Regions from separate parts of the Streptomyces sp. NPDC054786 genome, predicted to be linked through region 2. Evidence: riboswitches for the same ligand, from Rfam matches in the RefSeq annotation. Region 2 holds a riboswitch; the other holds the start of a gene.
The links. Region 2 has a riboswitch for cobalamin ahead of ACWGI6_RS12055 (ribonucleoside-diphosphate reductase subunit alpha). Riboswitches for the same ligand answer to the same signal wherever they lie in the genome.

Region 1: linked by a shared signal. The riboswitch ahead of ACWGI6_RS06990 (HoxN/HupN/NixA family nickel/cobalt transporter) and the one ahead of ACWGI6_RS12055 (ribonucleoside-diphosphate reductase subunit alpha) in region 2 are both predicted to bind cobalamin.

The regions. Positions count from the first base shown of each region.
Region 1 covers NZ_JBSHAW010000006.1:24,747-32,250, forward strand. The annotation lists gene ACWGI6_RS06965 (methyltransferase) at 1-1,192, shown strand, start outside; gene ACWGI6_RS06970 (nucleoside/nucleotide kinase family protein) at 1,389-2,045, shown strand; gene ACWGI6_RS06975 (hypothetical protein) at 2,002-2,427, opposite strand; gene ACWGI6_RS06980 (MarR family winged helix-turn-helix transcriptional regulator) at 2,552-3,172, shown strand; gene ACWGI6_RS06985 (alpha/beta fold hydrolase) at 3,169-4,017, shown strand; cobalamin riboswitch at 4,168-4,374, shown strand; gene ACWGI6_RS06990 (HoxN/HupN/NixA family nickel/cobalt transporter) at 4,373-5,560, shown strand; gene ACWGI6_RS06995 (VOC family protein) at 5,629-6,129, opposite strand; gene ACWGI6_RS07000 (DoxX family protein) at 6,291-6,842, opposite strand; gene ACWGI6_RS07005 (enoyl-CoA hydratase/isomerase family protein) at 6,992-7,504, opposite strand, start outside.
Region 2 covers NZ_JBSHAW010000011.1:127,981-135,484, reverse strand. The annotation lists gene mctP (monocarboxylate uptake permease MctP) at 1-1,248, shown strand, start outside; cobalamin riboswitch at 1,487-1,638, shown strand; gene ACWGI6_RS12055 (ribonucleoside-diphosphate reductase subunit alpha) at 1,801-4,233, shown strand; gene ACWGI6_RS12050 (ribonucleotide-diphosphate reductase subunit beta) at 4,233-5,282, shown strand; gene ACWGI6_RS12045 (transglycosylase domain-containing protein) at 5,379-7,337, shown strand; gene def (peptide deformylase) at 7,379-7,504, opposite strand, start outside.

The DNA.
Region 1 (7,504 bases), on a different contig from region 2:
GAACCAACCGCCGGTCGTCGAATGGACCGAGGCCGACGAGCCCCGTTCCGCCCGTTGGCACTCCGAGAACGGTGCCCCGCCACCGCGCCGCATCGTCATCGCGGACGACCGGACGAAGGCCGACGACGCCTACAAATTCGCCTGCGAGGGCACCGCGCTGCTGTGGCGCGGCGACTTCCACAACGCCCGCCAGCTGCTGACGGCGCTGGCCCGCCGCATCGACCGCCGCCCCCGCAAGGCACCGCCCGCCGATGTCACCCAGGCGTTCCATGTGCACCGCGCCGCGCAGAATCACCGGGCCCGCATCCTGGGCATGCTGCTGGTCCCGCTCGATGCGACCCTGGCCGTCCCGCTGCACCGCGCCCCCGATGTCCGTGAGGCCTGCAGCCGGGCGTACGGCCCCGGCCGGCCGGCCGACGGGGAAGCCGCAGGCGCCGAGGGTTCCGGCCCGACCGCCTCGCTCGTCTCGCTGCGCGAACTCCTCGCGCTCATCGGCGCCAACGAATGGCGCAAGAAGGGCGTCGAGATCCCGGCGCTCGGCGGCGACCGCATCCATCCGCACTACGGCGTCTTCTCCCCGGCCCGCGGCGAGTACGTCGACCTGGTGGCCGAGGCTCCGCTGCCGGACGAGGACCTGGCGTTCGACATCGGCACCGGCACCGGCGTACTGGCCTCGGTGCTCGCCCGGCGCGGCGTCCGCAGGGTCGTGGCCACCGACCAGGACCCGCGCGCGCTGGCCTGTGCCCGTGAGAACACCGAACGACTGGGCGTCGCCGGACAGGTGGAAGTGATCGAGGCCGATCTGTTCCCGGCCGGCCGCGCGCCACTGATCGTCTGCAACCCGCCGTGGGTGCCCGCAAAGCCGACCTCGCCCGTGGAGTACGCGGTCTATGACCCGGGCAACCGGATGCTGTACGGCTTCCTGAGCGGCCTCGCGGACCATCTCACGCCGAACGGCGAGGGCTGGCTGATCCTCTCCGACCTGGCGGAACACCTCGGCCTGCGCGCGCATGCCGAGCTTCTCGACGCCTTCGCCAAGGCGGGCCTCACGATCCTGGGCCGACTCGACATCACCCCGCGCCACCCACGTGCCCGCGACACCTCCGACCCGCTCCACGTGGCCCGCGCGGCCGAGGTCACCTCCCTGTGGCGCCTGGGCACCGCGGACCGGGGCACGTCCGGCCCCCGCTAGGACCTTCCCGCCGCTCCGCACCGACCGGCCCCCAGGCGCCGTGGCCCTCGGGGCCGTACCTCGGGGCCGTGCCACCGGCACCACGGCCGAGCCGACCGGCCCGCCCCGCCCCGGCCCGCCTCCTGCGCCCCCGTACCCGGCCGCCGACCGCGGGCATCCCGCAGGCGCCCCGCCCGTCAGGCACGATGGACGCACCATGGATCCCCGGCATCTCCTCTCCCGCGCCCGTCGGCTCGCCGCCTCCGCGGCACCCGGCCGACGGCGGCTGCTCGGCATCACCGGCCCGCCCGGAGCCGGCAAGTCCACCCTCGCCGCCCACCTCGTGGCGGAGCTGGCCGGACAGGCGGCGCTCGTCCCGATGGACGGCTTCCATCTCGCCGAGGCGGAGTTGCACCGTCTGGGCCGTACGGACCGCAAGGGCGCGCCGGACACCTTCGACCCGGCCGGATACGCGGCACTGCTGGCGCGTCTGCGCTCCCCGGAGCCGGATACCGCCGTCTACGCCCCGGCCTTCGACCGCCGGATCGAGGAGCCGGTGGCCGGCAGCATCGCCGTGGCGCCCCACATTCCCCTCATCGTCACCGAGGGCAACTACCTCCTCCTCGACTCCGCCCCGTGGTCGCGGGTCCGGGCGCTGCTCGACGAGGTCTGGTACGTGGAGCTGGACACCCCGGAACGGATCCGCCGGCTGGTCGACCGGCATGAGCGGTTCGGGCGTCCGCGCGCCGACGCCGAGCGGTTCGTGCACACCTCGGACGAGGCCAACGCCCGTGTCGTGGCGGCCACTCGTGACCGCGCCGACCTCGTCATCAGCTTCGCACCCGAAGAGGCCCCGCCTCCACCGAGCGCATAACCCCGCTCCCCCGCCCGCGCCGGCCGGCGAACAGTCCGGCCACCGACAGCGCGCCCCACCCGACGGACACCGCCACCGCCTTCAGCCTCCGGTCGCGGCCCGGCAGCGTCGCACCGAGCAGCACGGCGTCCCCTAAGTCCGCCGCAATCCGCACATACGCGGCGGCACGCAGCGCCGGGCCTTCCGGCGCCAGCGTCATCGCCAGTCCGCTCACCGCATCCCGCCAGGCCAGCGGACGCAGTGCGGTCCGGGTCGCCGGCGCGGTCCGCCCTTCGCCGTCCACCAGTCCCGAGGGCCGCGCCAGCAGATCGGGCAGCGCCGCCACCGCCACCCCGTACACGGCCGTGGCCGCCCCGACCGCACGCAACAGACCGACCTTCATCCGCCGTCCACCTTTCTCGTCCCACTCCACCGGCCGCACGAGCCCCGTCGCGCCGGCCGCCTCCTCAACTCCTTTCCGCGGCAGCGCTCTTCCCAAACGACATCACCGATGTCATCATGACATCATGAGTGTCATTGAGGGGTGTGCCGGAGAGACCGAAGTCGCCGGTGACGGCGAACCGACGACCACCGACGACCTGCTGTACGGCGTCATCCGACGCCTGTGGCCGCTGCATCGCACGGTCGTCCGCGCGGTAGAGCGCGAGCTGGCGGGCACCGGCATGACCGCCGGCGAACACGCACTGCTGGACGCGCTGCGCACCGAAGGCCCGCGCACCGTCCCGCAGTTGGCGCGCGGGATGGGGCTCGACCGGCAGCCGGTGCAGCGCTGGGTGAACCACGCCGTGGAGCTGGGCCTGGTCGCGACCGCCCCGAATCCCGCACACCGCCGCTCGTCCCTGATCCGGCTCACCGCCGAAGGCACGGAAGCGATACGCGGCGTCCAGGAGTGCGAGGCGGCGGAGCTCAGGCAGCGGCTGGCCGACCTGTCCGCCGAGGACGTCCGTACCGCGCTGCGTGTACTGGACCGGCTCGGCGAGGAGTTCCGCCACCTGGCGAACGGCTCACACATGACACCGGAGGAAAGCGGCAGTCACGGCAGTTACGGCAGCGGCGGCAATAGCGACGACAATGGCATCACGCCCAGTTCATCGCATCCGGCACACAAAGGACGGCCCGCAAGATGACCCGACGAATCACCGCCTGGTCCGAGATCGACAACGGGCTCGTGCCGATCGACGACGGTGAGCTGTTCTACGAGACGGCCGGCTCGGGCCCCGCGGTGGTGCTGCTCCACGGCGGCATGCTCGACCAGCACATGTGGGACGAGCAGTTCGCCTGGCTGGTGAACTCCGGCCTGCGCGCGATCCGTTACGACTTCCGCGGCCACGGCCTGTCCTCCACCGTGGCCGGGGACTACGCCAACCACGACGACCTGTGTGCCCTGCTCGACGCGCTCGATGTCCCCGGCGCCGTCCTCGTCGGCCTCTCCCATGGTGCGCGGGTCGCACTCGACACCGCCATAGCCCGCCCGGAGCGGGTGACGGCCCTCGCGCTGGCCTCCCCCGGCATCAGTGGCCGCGCCTTCACCGACCCCTTCCTCCTGGAGCACATCAAGGCGCAGGTGGCGGCGATCGGCACACCGGACGGCGCGGAACGGTATGTCGAGCACTTCCTGCGGATGTGGGTGGACGGACCGCATCGCGAACCGTCCGCGGTGCACCCGGGATTCCGCGAGCGGATGCGCGCCTCGGCCGAGGCCAATGTGGAGGTGCATGCCGAGGGCGTGGGTGCCGGTATGCCCCTTGAGGTCGGCGCCGCGGACCGCCTGGCCGAGATCCGGGTGCCGACGGTCGTGTTCGACGGCGACCTCGACAGCAGTGACATCTCCGCCAATGCCCATGCGATAGCGCTGACCGTTCCCGGCGCCCGAAGAGTCCGGATACCGGGGGCGGCCCATATGGTCAATCTGGAGAACACCGCGCTCTTCGACCGCGAACTCCACACCTTCCTCTCATCCCTGGACCACTGACCCACCGCGGACCACGGCCCCTGGGACCACCGGCTCCGAGGGCGGCCGAGGTGGCAACGACCGCCCCGTGGAACGGCCGGCCGCGTCCGGCGAGTACTCCCTCCCGGGCCACGGGCAAGCCCCGTGCACCTCACCCCTCCCTGGTGGCAGTTAGAGTGACCGGGCCGTGGTGTTCGGGAAGCCGGTGACGGACCTTGTGGTCCCAGACCGGAGCGGCCCTCGCCACTGTGATCGGGGAGTTTCCGCCCCTTCCGCAGGCGCACGGCGCGCCTGCGGCGCCACTGGCCGCGGCCGGGAAGGCGGGGGCGGGCGCGCGCACCCGTAAGCCAGGAGACCGGCCACGGCATCTCACGAACTGATCCACGAGGTGCTGGAGCGTAACCGCCGGATGGTCCTGTCCACCGATACCCGTCCCACCCCTGCCTCCGCCGCCTTCCGCTGGCGCCGGCAGGACACCGTCCGCACCGCGGGCCTGATGGCCGTCATAGCCGGTCTGCACCTCATCGCCTTCGGCGTGCTCTTCCTCCTCGTGGTGCCCCATCACTACGCGGTGGGCAGCCAGGTCTTCGGGGTGGGGCTCGGTATCACCGCGTACACCCTCGGTATGCGGCACGCCTTCGACGCCGACCACATCGCCGCGATCGACAACACCACCCGCAAGCTGATGGCCGACGGCAAGCGGCCCGTCTCGGTCGGCTTCTGGTTCGCCCTCGGCCACTCCAGCGTGGTCGTCGCGATGGCGGCCCTGGTGGCGGGCGGCGCCCAGCTCGCGGGCACCCTGCTCAACGACGAGTCCCGTACGCACCAGATCCTGGGCACGGTCGGCACCACGATCTCGGGGACCTTTCTCTACCTCATCGCCGCCCTCAACCTGATCGCGCTGGCGGGGATCTGGCGGGTCTTCCGCGGTATGCGCAACGGCCACTACGACGAGGCCGAGCTGGAGCAGCGCCTCGATGCACGCGGCTTCATGAACCGCTTCCTGGGACGGTTCACCCGCTCGATCTCCCGCCCCGGCCAGATGTTCCCGCTCGGCTTCGTCTTCGGGCTCGGCTTCGACACCGCGACCGAAGTGACCCTGATGGTGATGGCCGGCAGCGGCGCCGCGGCCGGCCTGCCCTGGTACGCCGTGCTGTGCCTGCCGCTGCTCTTCGCCGCCGGGATGAGCCTGTTCGACACCCTCGACGGCACCTTCATGAACTTCGCCTACCAGTGGGCGTTCTCCAACCCGGTGCGCAAGGTCTACTACAACCTCACCATCACCGGCCTGTCGATCGCCGTCGCCTTCTTCATCGGCACGATCGAGCTGGTGACCGTGCTGCACGAGAAGCTCGCCCTCAACGACCCGCTGACCGGCTGGATTTCCGGCCTCGACCTCGGCAACGCGGGCTTCCTCATCGTCGGCCTGTTCGTGGTGGTGTGGGCCGCGGCGCTGGCGTACTGGCGACTGGCCGGCGTCGAAAAGCGCTGGGCGGAGCGGGCGGAGCGAACGACGTCGGCGCAGCGGGCGGGGGCGGCGGAGCAGGCCGCGCCGGGCTCCTGAGGCGCGTCAGCCGCACCCGCCCCGTACGCCCCCGGCGCCCGTATCGGCGCCGGGCCACAGCCGCCCTTTCATGTGGCCGAACCGGCCGCCGAACCCGTCACCAGATCCGGCCCCCAGCGCTCCAGCGCCGCCGCCAGATCGAGTGGCAGCAGCCGCTCCGGCTGGTCCGAACCCGGCCAGTCCTCCCGCGGGACCCGCCACATCACCTCGAACTCATTGCCGTCCGGGTCCTTGGCGTACAGCGACTTGGCGACGAGGTGATCACTCGACCCCACCAGCGCGCCCCGCTCGACGAGCTGCGCATGGGCCGCGACCAGCTCACCGAGCGTGCCGATTTCCCAGGCCAGGTGGTAGAGCCCGACCCGCCCGGCCTCGGGCCCCGGCGCATCCGGCCCCACCGCGAACAGCGCCAGATCATGATCATTGAGTGAGCCGGGAGCGCTGAGGAACGCGGCCCTTCCCGGAACCTCGATCCCCACCGCGAGCCCGAGGGCCTCGGTGTAGAAGGCGACCGACCGCGCCACATCACGGACGTAGAGCACCGCGTGGTTCAGACGTCGTACGGACATGCAGCCTGCTCTCCGATCTCCTGCCACGACACCGCCGGGGCCGTGCCCTCCCCCACTCCTGATCTACCCCGCCCGCCCCGACGCTGCCCGGATTCCGCCGGCCTGGATCCGGCCGTTTTCGGCCCGGGTGCCCGAAGTGCGGGGAGCGGCTCACTTCCGGGTCACTTCCGGACCAGCAGAACCGCGCCCGCCAGCACCACACTCAGCACCAGCGCGGCCACCCCGTGGACCGGCCGGTGTGCGCGCAGGCCCGGCAGGAGACGGTCGATGGCGTAGCGGCCGGGCCCGGTCAGCGCCAGGGCCGCGGCACCCGCGGTCAGCAGCAGCTCGTACTCGACGCCCTTGGGCGCGAAGAAGCCGCCGCCCCACTTCACGGCAAGGGCATTGATCATCGTGCCGACGACCGCCGCACCGGCGAGCGGCGTGAGCAGCCCGACCACCAGCCCGAGCCCGCCGAGCGTCTCGCTCAGACCGGCGACGACGGCCATCGTCCTGCCCGACGGATAGCCACTCATCGTGAAGAACTGCCCGGTCCCGTCCAGCCCCGGACCGCCGAACCAGCCGAACAGCTTCTGGGCACCGTGGGCCGCCATGGTCAGCCCGAGCGCGATCCGCAGCAGGAGCAGCCCCGTGTCGTAGCCGTGCGAGGAGGGGGCGGGGCGCGTCGAGGCGCCGATGCGGGAGGACTCGAGAGTGCTGAGGGGGGACGTCATGAGAGTGCTCTTTCGCATGTCGGGGACGGCCCGCGAGGCACCGCCGGAAGAACTACTTGAAACTTCAAGTCACCGTCCCGACGATACACAGCACCCCCACGGCGGACAACAGGTCCCGGCACACGGACCGACGCCCGGACCGGCAGCGGTCAGGAGGCGGCGGGCGGGACCGGTGCGGCGTCCGATCGCCCGAGGAACGCGCCGATCGCCCGGTCGAAGTCGGACCGCGCCACCGCAGGCCGCGGATTGACGGCGGCGGCCTTCCGCTGTGGTGCCAGCGCGGCGGTCACCGCCTGCTTGGCGGCCCGGATCGCCGCGGGTGGCTGCTCGGCGATCCGGGCGGCGAGGTCACGGGTGCGGGCGGCGAGTTGGTCCGCGGGCACGCCGTCGTCCGCGAGCCCGAGGGCCACCGCGGTGCGGGCGTCGACCAGTCGGCCGGTGTAGAGCAACTCCCGCGTCGCGGCGGGCCCGGCCAGCGCGACCATGCGGGCGGCGAACGCAGGGCTGGCGAGGATGCCGAGCCGGGCGATCGGCATCCCGATCCGTGCGCTGTCCGCCATGAGCCGCAGATCGCAGGCGAGGGCGAGTTGGCATCCCGCACCGGCGGCGACACCGCGGATCTCGGCGATCACCGGAACGGGACAGTCCTCGATCGTGGTGAA
Region 2 (7,504 bases):
GCCGTGGCGCTCACCGGCATCCTCGCCACGATGCCGTACATCGCGCTCCAACTGGTCGGCATCCAGGCCGTCCTGGACGTGATGGGCATCGGCGGCGGCGAGCACACCAACTGGTTCGTCAAGGACCTGCCGCTGCTGATCGCCTTCGCCGTGCTGGCCGCGTACACCTACTCCTCGGGTCTGCGGGCACCGGCGCTGATCGCGTTCGTCAAGGACGGGCTGATCTACCTCGTCATCGCCGTCGCGATCATCTACATCCCGATCAAGCTGGGCGGCTTCGACGCGATCTTCGACACGGCCGGCAAGGCGCTCGCCCAGCCCGGCCCGGTCGCCGGCAAACCGCGTGGCGAGCTGATCAGCGGCCCCAACGCCCAATGGGGGTATGCGACCTTGGCGCTCGGCTCGGCGCTGGCGCTCTTCATGTACCCGCACTCGATCACCGCGACGCTGTCCTCGCGCAGCCGCAATGTGATCCGCCGCAACACCACCATCCTGCCGCTGTACTCCCTCATGCTGGGCCTGCTGGCGCTGCTCGGCTTCATGGCCATCAAGGCCGGCACGGACATCCAGGGCAACCCGCAGCTGGCCATCCCGCAGCTCTTCGAGGACATGTTCCCGAGTTGGTTCTCCGGCGTGGCGTTCGCCGCGATCGGCATCGGCGCGCTGGTGCCCGCGGCCATCATGTCCATCGCCGCGGCCAACCTCTTCACCCGCAACGTCTACAAGGACTTCCTCAAGCAGGACGCCACTCCCGAGCAGGAGCACAAGGTCGCCAAGCTGGTCTCGCTGCTGGTGAAGGTCGGCGCGCTGGTCTTCGTCCTCACCATGGACAAGACGATCGCGATCAACTTCCAGCTGCTGGGCGGCATCTGGATCCTGCAGACGATGCCGTCCCTGGTCGGCGGCCTGTTCACCCGCTGGTTCCACCGCTGGGCACTGCTGGGCGGCTGGGCGGTCGGCATGCTCTACGGCACGCTCGCGGCATATGGCGTCGCCAGTCCGACCCAGGCCCACTTCGGCGGCTCCAGCAAGGAGATCCCGGGCATCGGTGAAATCGGCTACATCGGCCTGACCGCCTTCGTCCTGAACGTCGTGGTGACGGTCGTCCTGACCATCGTCCTCAAGGCCGTCAACGCCCCCGAGGGCACCGACGCAACCAGCCCCGCCGACTACGCGGCAGACGCCGGCGACGAGGGCGTCGCCGCCGAACTGCCCCCCGCCACGGCAGGCGCACCGGCCGGCCACTGAACCACCGGCCCGCACACGGCTACGGGCCGCCACGTCCCCCGGGGCGCGGCGGCCCGTAGCCGTTTCCTGCCCCGGGGCGCGGCCCGTGACGGGCCGGCGAGCGCGGTCATGGAGCCCTCCGCTGCTGCCGCCGGACGGGACGAATTGCGTGCCGCAGGCCAGGGGGAGGCCACTGACAGGCACTGTGTGATCACTCACGACACACTAGATGTGGTGGTGCAAGTGAAGAGGCGCCACCACATGTATGCTCGACCTCGCTGTCGCCGCAGGGGAATCCGGTGGGAATCCGGAACTGTCCCGCAACGGTGTTGGAGCGGGCTCGGCCGGCCGGACAACGGCCCTGGCACGCGCCCGTGAAGTCCGAAGACCTGCCGACGGTACGCCCGCACCGCCATGGGTGCGGACGTCGATACGTCCGGGCCCCGAGGGTTGGGCCGGTGGACGCCGCGCGGTGTGCCCGCGCACCCCTGACCTTCACGGGGTGCCGCATGCCCGCGTGCGCCCGTCGCGTCCCTCTCCTCCTGGCCCCCGCCGAGTGAGGGAGAGCACCACGTGACCATCGCGTCAACGGAGCCCGCGTCAGACGCCGAGGTCGTGCCGCCCGCGGTGGCCACGCCTGCCGGTCCCGCCGACGGCGGACCGGGCGAGGACGGTCCGGGCGTCGCCCTGTTGCGCACCCTGACCGAGCTGACCGCGGACCTGACCGCGACCGACCCCGGCAAGGTGGCCGCCGCCGCGCTGCGCGGCCGGCACGCGGGCTCCGACGAGGCCGAACTGCGGTCGCTGGCCACGGACGCCGCCGCCGGTCTGATCGGTGACGAGCCGCAGTACTCCAAGCTCGCCGCGCGCCTGCTCACCCTTGCCATCGCGGAGGAGGCGGCCGGACAGGGGGCGGTCGCCTTCTCCGCCTCCGTCGAAACCGGCCACCGCGAGGGCCTGATCGCCGAGGAGACCGCGGAGCTCGTACGGACCCACACGGCCCGTCTGGACGCGCTGGTCGACAAGGCGCTGGCCGACGGTGCCGATGACCGGTTCGGCTACTTCGGACTGCGCACCCTGCACTCGCGCTACCTTCTGCGCCACCCCACCACCCGTCAGGTCATCGAGACCCCCCAGCACTTCCTGCTGCGGGTGGCCTGCGGCCTCGCCGAGGACCACAGCGAGCGCGCGCTGGACGAGGTCGCCGAGCTCTACCGCCTCACCAGCTCGCTGTCCTACCTCCCCTCCTCCCCCACCCTCTTCAACTCCGGTACCCGCCACCCGCAGATGTCGTCCTGCTATCTGCTGGACTCGCCGCTGGACGAGCTGGACTCGATCTACGACCGCTACCACCAGGTCGCGCGGCTCTCGAAGCACGCGGGCGGCATCGGCCTCTCCTACTCCCGCATCCGCGCCCGCGGTTCGCTGATCCGCGGCACCAACGGGCACTCCAACGGCATCGTGCCGTTCCTGCGCACCCTGGACGCCTCGGTCGCGGCCGTGAACCAGGGCGGCCGGCGCAAGGGCGCCGCCTGTGTCTACCTGGAGACCTGGCACGCCGACATCGAGGAGTTCCTGGAGCTGCGCGACAACACCGGTGAGGAGGCCCGCCGTACGCACAACCTGAACATCGCCCACTGGATCCCGGACGAGTTCATGCGCCGTGTGGAGGCGGACGCCGACTGGTCGCTGTTCTCGCCCTCGGACGCCCCGGAGCTGGTGGACCTGTGGGGCGACGCGTTCGACGCCGCCTACCGCAAGGCCGAGGCCGAGGGCCGGGCGCTCAAGCAGATCCCGGCCCGGGTGCTGTACTCCCGCATGATGCGCACCCTGGCGCAGACCGGCAACGGCTGGATGACGTTCAAGGACGCCGCCAACCGCACCGCCAACCAGACCGCCGAGCCCGGCAAGGTCGTGCACTCCTCCAACCTGTGCACCGAGATCCTGGAGGTGACGAACGACGGGGAGACCGCGGTCTGCAACCTGGGATCGGTGAACCTCGCGGCCCACCTGGGTGCCAACGGTGAGATGGACTGGGAGCGGCTGGACGCCACGGTCCGCACCGCCGTCACCTTCCTCGACCGTGTGGTGGACATCAACTTCTACCCGACCGAGCAGGCCGGGACCTCCAACTCCCGCTGGCGCCCGGTGGGTCTGGGCCTGATGGGCCTGCAGGACGTGTTCTTCCGGCTGCGGCTGCCCTTCGACTCGCCGGAGGCGCGGGAGCTGTCGACCCGGATCTCCGAGCGCATCATGCTCGCCGCGTACGAGGCGTCCGCCGACCTCGCCGAGCGGCACGGCCCGCACCCGGCGTGGTCCGCGACCCGCACCGCCCGTGGTGTGCTGCACCCGGACCACTACCCGAACGCCGAGCCCGGCTGGGCCGACCGCTGGGCGGCGCTGCGCTCCCGTATCGCCGTGACCGGCATGCGCAACTCCCTGCTGCTGGCGATCGCGCCGACCGCGACCATCGCCTCGATCGCGGGCGTGTACGAGTGCATCGAGCCGCAGGTCTCCAACCTCTTCAAGCGCGAGACGCTCTCCGGCGAGTTCCTCCAGGTCAACGCCTATCTGATCGAGGAGCTCAAGGCGCTGGGGCTGTGGGACGCACGGACCCGGGACGCACTGCGCGAGGCCAGCGGCTCGGTGCAGGACGTCAGCTGGATCCCGGCGGAGATCCGTGCGCTGTACCGCACGGCCTGGGAGATCCCGCAGCGCGCCCTGATCGACATGGCCGCGGCCCGTACGCCCTACCTCGACCAGAGCCAGTCGCTGAACCTCTTCATGGCGTCGCCGACCATCGGCAAGCTCAGCTCGATGTACGCCTACGCCTGGAAGCGCGGCATCAAGACGACGTACTACCTGCGCTCCCGCCCGGCGACCCGGATCGCGCAGTCCGCGCGCGGCGGCGCCGCCACCACCGCCCCCGTACCGCAGCAGGCCACCGACCCCGAGGCGGTCGCCTGCTCCCTGGAAAACCCCGAGTCCTGCGAGGCCTGCCAGTAATGACCACCGAGACCAACGCCGCGGCCGCGCACACCGCCACCACCGGCACCAAGAACCTCCTGGACCCGGGCTTCGAGCTGACGCTGCGCCCGATGCGGTACCCGGACTTCTACGACCGCTACCGCGACGCGATCAAGAACACCTGGACCGTGGAGGAGGTCGACCTCCACTCCGACGTCGCCGACCTCGCCAAGCTCTCGCCGGGCGAGCAGCACATGATCGGCCGGCTGGTCGCGTTCTTCGCGACCGGTGACTCGATCGTCTCCAACAACCTGGTGCTGACGCTCTACAAGCACATCAACTCCCCCGAGGCGCGGCTGTACTTGAGCCGTCAGCTCTTCGAGGAGGCCGTGCACGTCCAGTTCTATCTGACGCTGCTGGACACCTATCTCCCCAACCCGGACGACCGCGCCGCCGCCTTCGCGGCCGTGGAGAACATCCCGTCCATCCGGGAGAAGGCCGAGTTCTGCTTCAAGTGGATGGACTCGGTCGAGAGCATCGACCGCCTGGAGTCCAGGGCGGACCGGCGCCGCTTCCTGCTGAACCTGATCTGCTTCGCCGCCTGCATCGAGGGGCTGTTCTTCTACGGCGCCTTCGCCTACGTGTACTGGTTCCGCTCGCGGGGCCTGCTGCACGGGCTGGCCACCGGCACCAACTGGGTCTTCCGCGACGAGTCCATGCACATGGAGTTCGCGTTCTCGGTGGTGGACACCGTCCGCCAGGAGGAGCCCGACCTCTTCGACGACAAGCTGGAGCAGCAGGTCACCGAGATGCTCAAGGAGGCCGTCGAGGCGGAGCTGCAGTTCGGCCGCGATCTGTGCGGTGACGGCCTGCCGGGCATGAACACCGACTCGATGCGCGAGTACCTCCAGTGCGTCGCCGACCAGCGACTGCAGCGGCTCGGCTTCGCGCCGGTCTACGGCTCGGAGAACCCGTTCTCCTTCATGGAGCTGCAGAACGTCCAGGAGCTGACCAACTTCTTCGAGCGCCGGGCGTCCGCCTACCAGGTCGCCGTCGAGGGTTCGGTCTCCTTCGACGACGACTTCTAGGAACCCACCGCGGCCCCCCTTCGACCCGCCCACCTGCCATTGTGAGCGTTCTGTTACCTCGGCAACCGGAGTCAGAGCCACCACATCTAGCTGGGCATGAAGCGCACGAAGGGGCGTCGCCGGTTCATCGACTATCCGCGGCAGGGACGGGAGGGTCCGCGCCGCTGGCTGCCGTCATGGCGCCAGTGGCTCGGCACCCTCTCGCTCGGCATCATCGGCCTGGCCGGGCTGTTCGCCGCGGTCTACGCGACGATCGATGTGCCGAACGAGAATGCGCTGGCCGGCCAGGAGGCCACCGTCTATTACTGGGCGGACGGCAGCCAGATGGTGAGCGTGGGCGCCGTCAACCGGCAGAACGTCACCCTCGACAAGGTTCCCGACTCCGTCGAGAATTCCGTGATCGCGGCGGAGAACGCCACCTTCTACAGCGACGCCGGAGTCTCCCTCCAGGGCATCGGCCGCGCCCTGGTCAACATGGTCTCCGGCGAGGAGACCCAGGGCGGCTCCACCATCACCCAGCAGTATGTGAAGAACACCTATCTCTCGCAGGACCAGACGGTCACCCGCAAGGTGAGGGAATTCATCATCTCGCTGAAGGTGAGCAACCAGAAGTCCAAGCAGGAGATTCTGCGCGGATATCTCAACACCAGCTGGTTCGGCCGTGGTTCGTACGGCATCCAGGCCGCCGCCCATGCGTATTACGGCATTGACGCCAAGGACCTCGATCCCAGCCGGGGCGCCGTGCTGGCCGCCTTGCTGAAGGGGTCGGAACAGTACGACCCGGGGCTGAGCGAGGCCAATCACGCGCGGGCCGTGGCACGGTGGAAATGGATACTCGACCGGCAGGTCGCCACCGGGAAGATGAGCGAGGAGGAGCGGGCGAAATACCGCACCTTCCCCGAGCCCCGGGGACTGTCCAAACCCACCAGCCAGGCCGGCCAGACCGGCTATCTCGTCGATGTCGCCAACAAGTTCATCAAGGCCGAGACCGGTCTGACCGACAAGGATCTGGCACGCGGCGGCTATCGCATTCACACCACCTTCGACAAACAGCGCACCCACCGGCTGGAAAAGGCCGTGCGGGACGTCCGCCGGGACACCATCGATCCGACGCAGCGCGCGGCCGACAACTATGTGGAATTCGGCGCGGCCTCCGTACGCCCCAAGGACGGGGCGATCGTCGCGCTCTACGGCGGCGCGGACGCCACCCGGCACTTCAGCAACAACGCGGACACCACGGCGGTCCCGGCCGGCTCAGCCTTCAAGCCGTTCGTGCTGGCGGCCGCACTCCAGCGGCCGGACGACGAGCCCGCGGCCACCACGGCACAGCCGGTGGACCACAAGACCGGGTTCGAGGATCTGTCCGAGGCGCTGATGAAGGCCGAGAGCCCGCCGTTCGTCCAGGCCGGGCAGCGTATCGGGCTGGAGCGGATCCGTGATCTCGCGGTGGCCGCGGGGCTGCGCAAGGAGAGCATGGCCCGCCTGGAGCAGACCTTCCCGCTGGGCACCTCCGCCCCCAGCGCGATACGGATGGCGAGCGCCTACACCACCTTCGCCAACGGCGGGCTGCACACCGACCCGTACGCGGTGTCCGAGGTGACCCACAACGGCAAGAAGGTATCCGGCTTCCACCGCCCCGAGCCCGTGCAGATCCTCGACGCCGGGGTCGCCCAGCAGGTGTCCAGCGCCCTGGAGGGAGTCGGCTGGCGCACCCTGGGGCAGCCGGACGACGCGAAGCCCCAGCAGCCGGTCGCGGCCGGCCGCACGGAGCCGGGCGACCGGATGAAGTCGGCGTGGTTCATCGGCAGCCCGTCGGCCCTCGGCCCGGAGTTCGGTTCCGTGCCCGGCACCGGATCGGGCAACGCGGGCGGTGTGCGCCCCGACCGGGCGCCCGGCGCCGCGGTGGGAAATGAGCCGACCACCGCCGTCACCATGTTCCGCAACAAGCCCGGGGCGCCCGAGCTGCTGCCGATGCAGGGCGTCGGCGGGTCCAGTACCGAGCTGGGGACCGACATCCCGCCGAAGATCTGGCGCGCCTACCAGCAGGCGTCATGAGTGAGGCGCCCGGCCGCCGGCCGGGCGCCCGCCCGTTCGCCTCAGTCGTTGGCGACGACGGGGTAGCGCGGCTCCAGCTCGGCCATCTGCTTCAGCGCGTCCTTGCGGTCCCGCTTGCCGAGCCGGTCGATGTAGAGGTAGCCGTAGAGGTGATCGGTCTCGTGCTG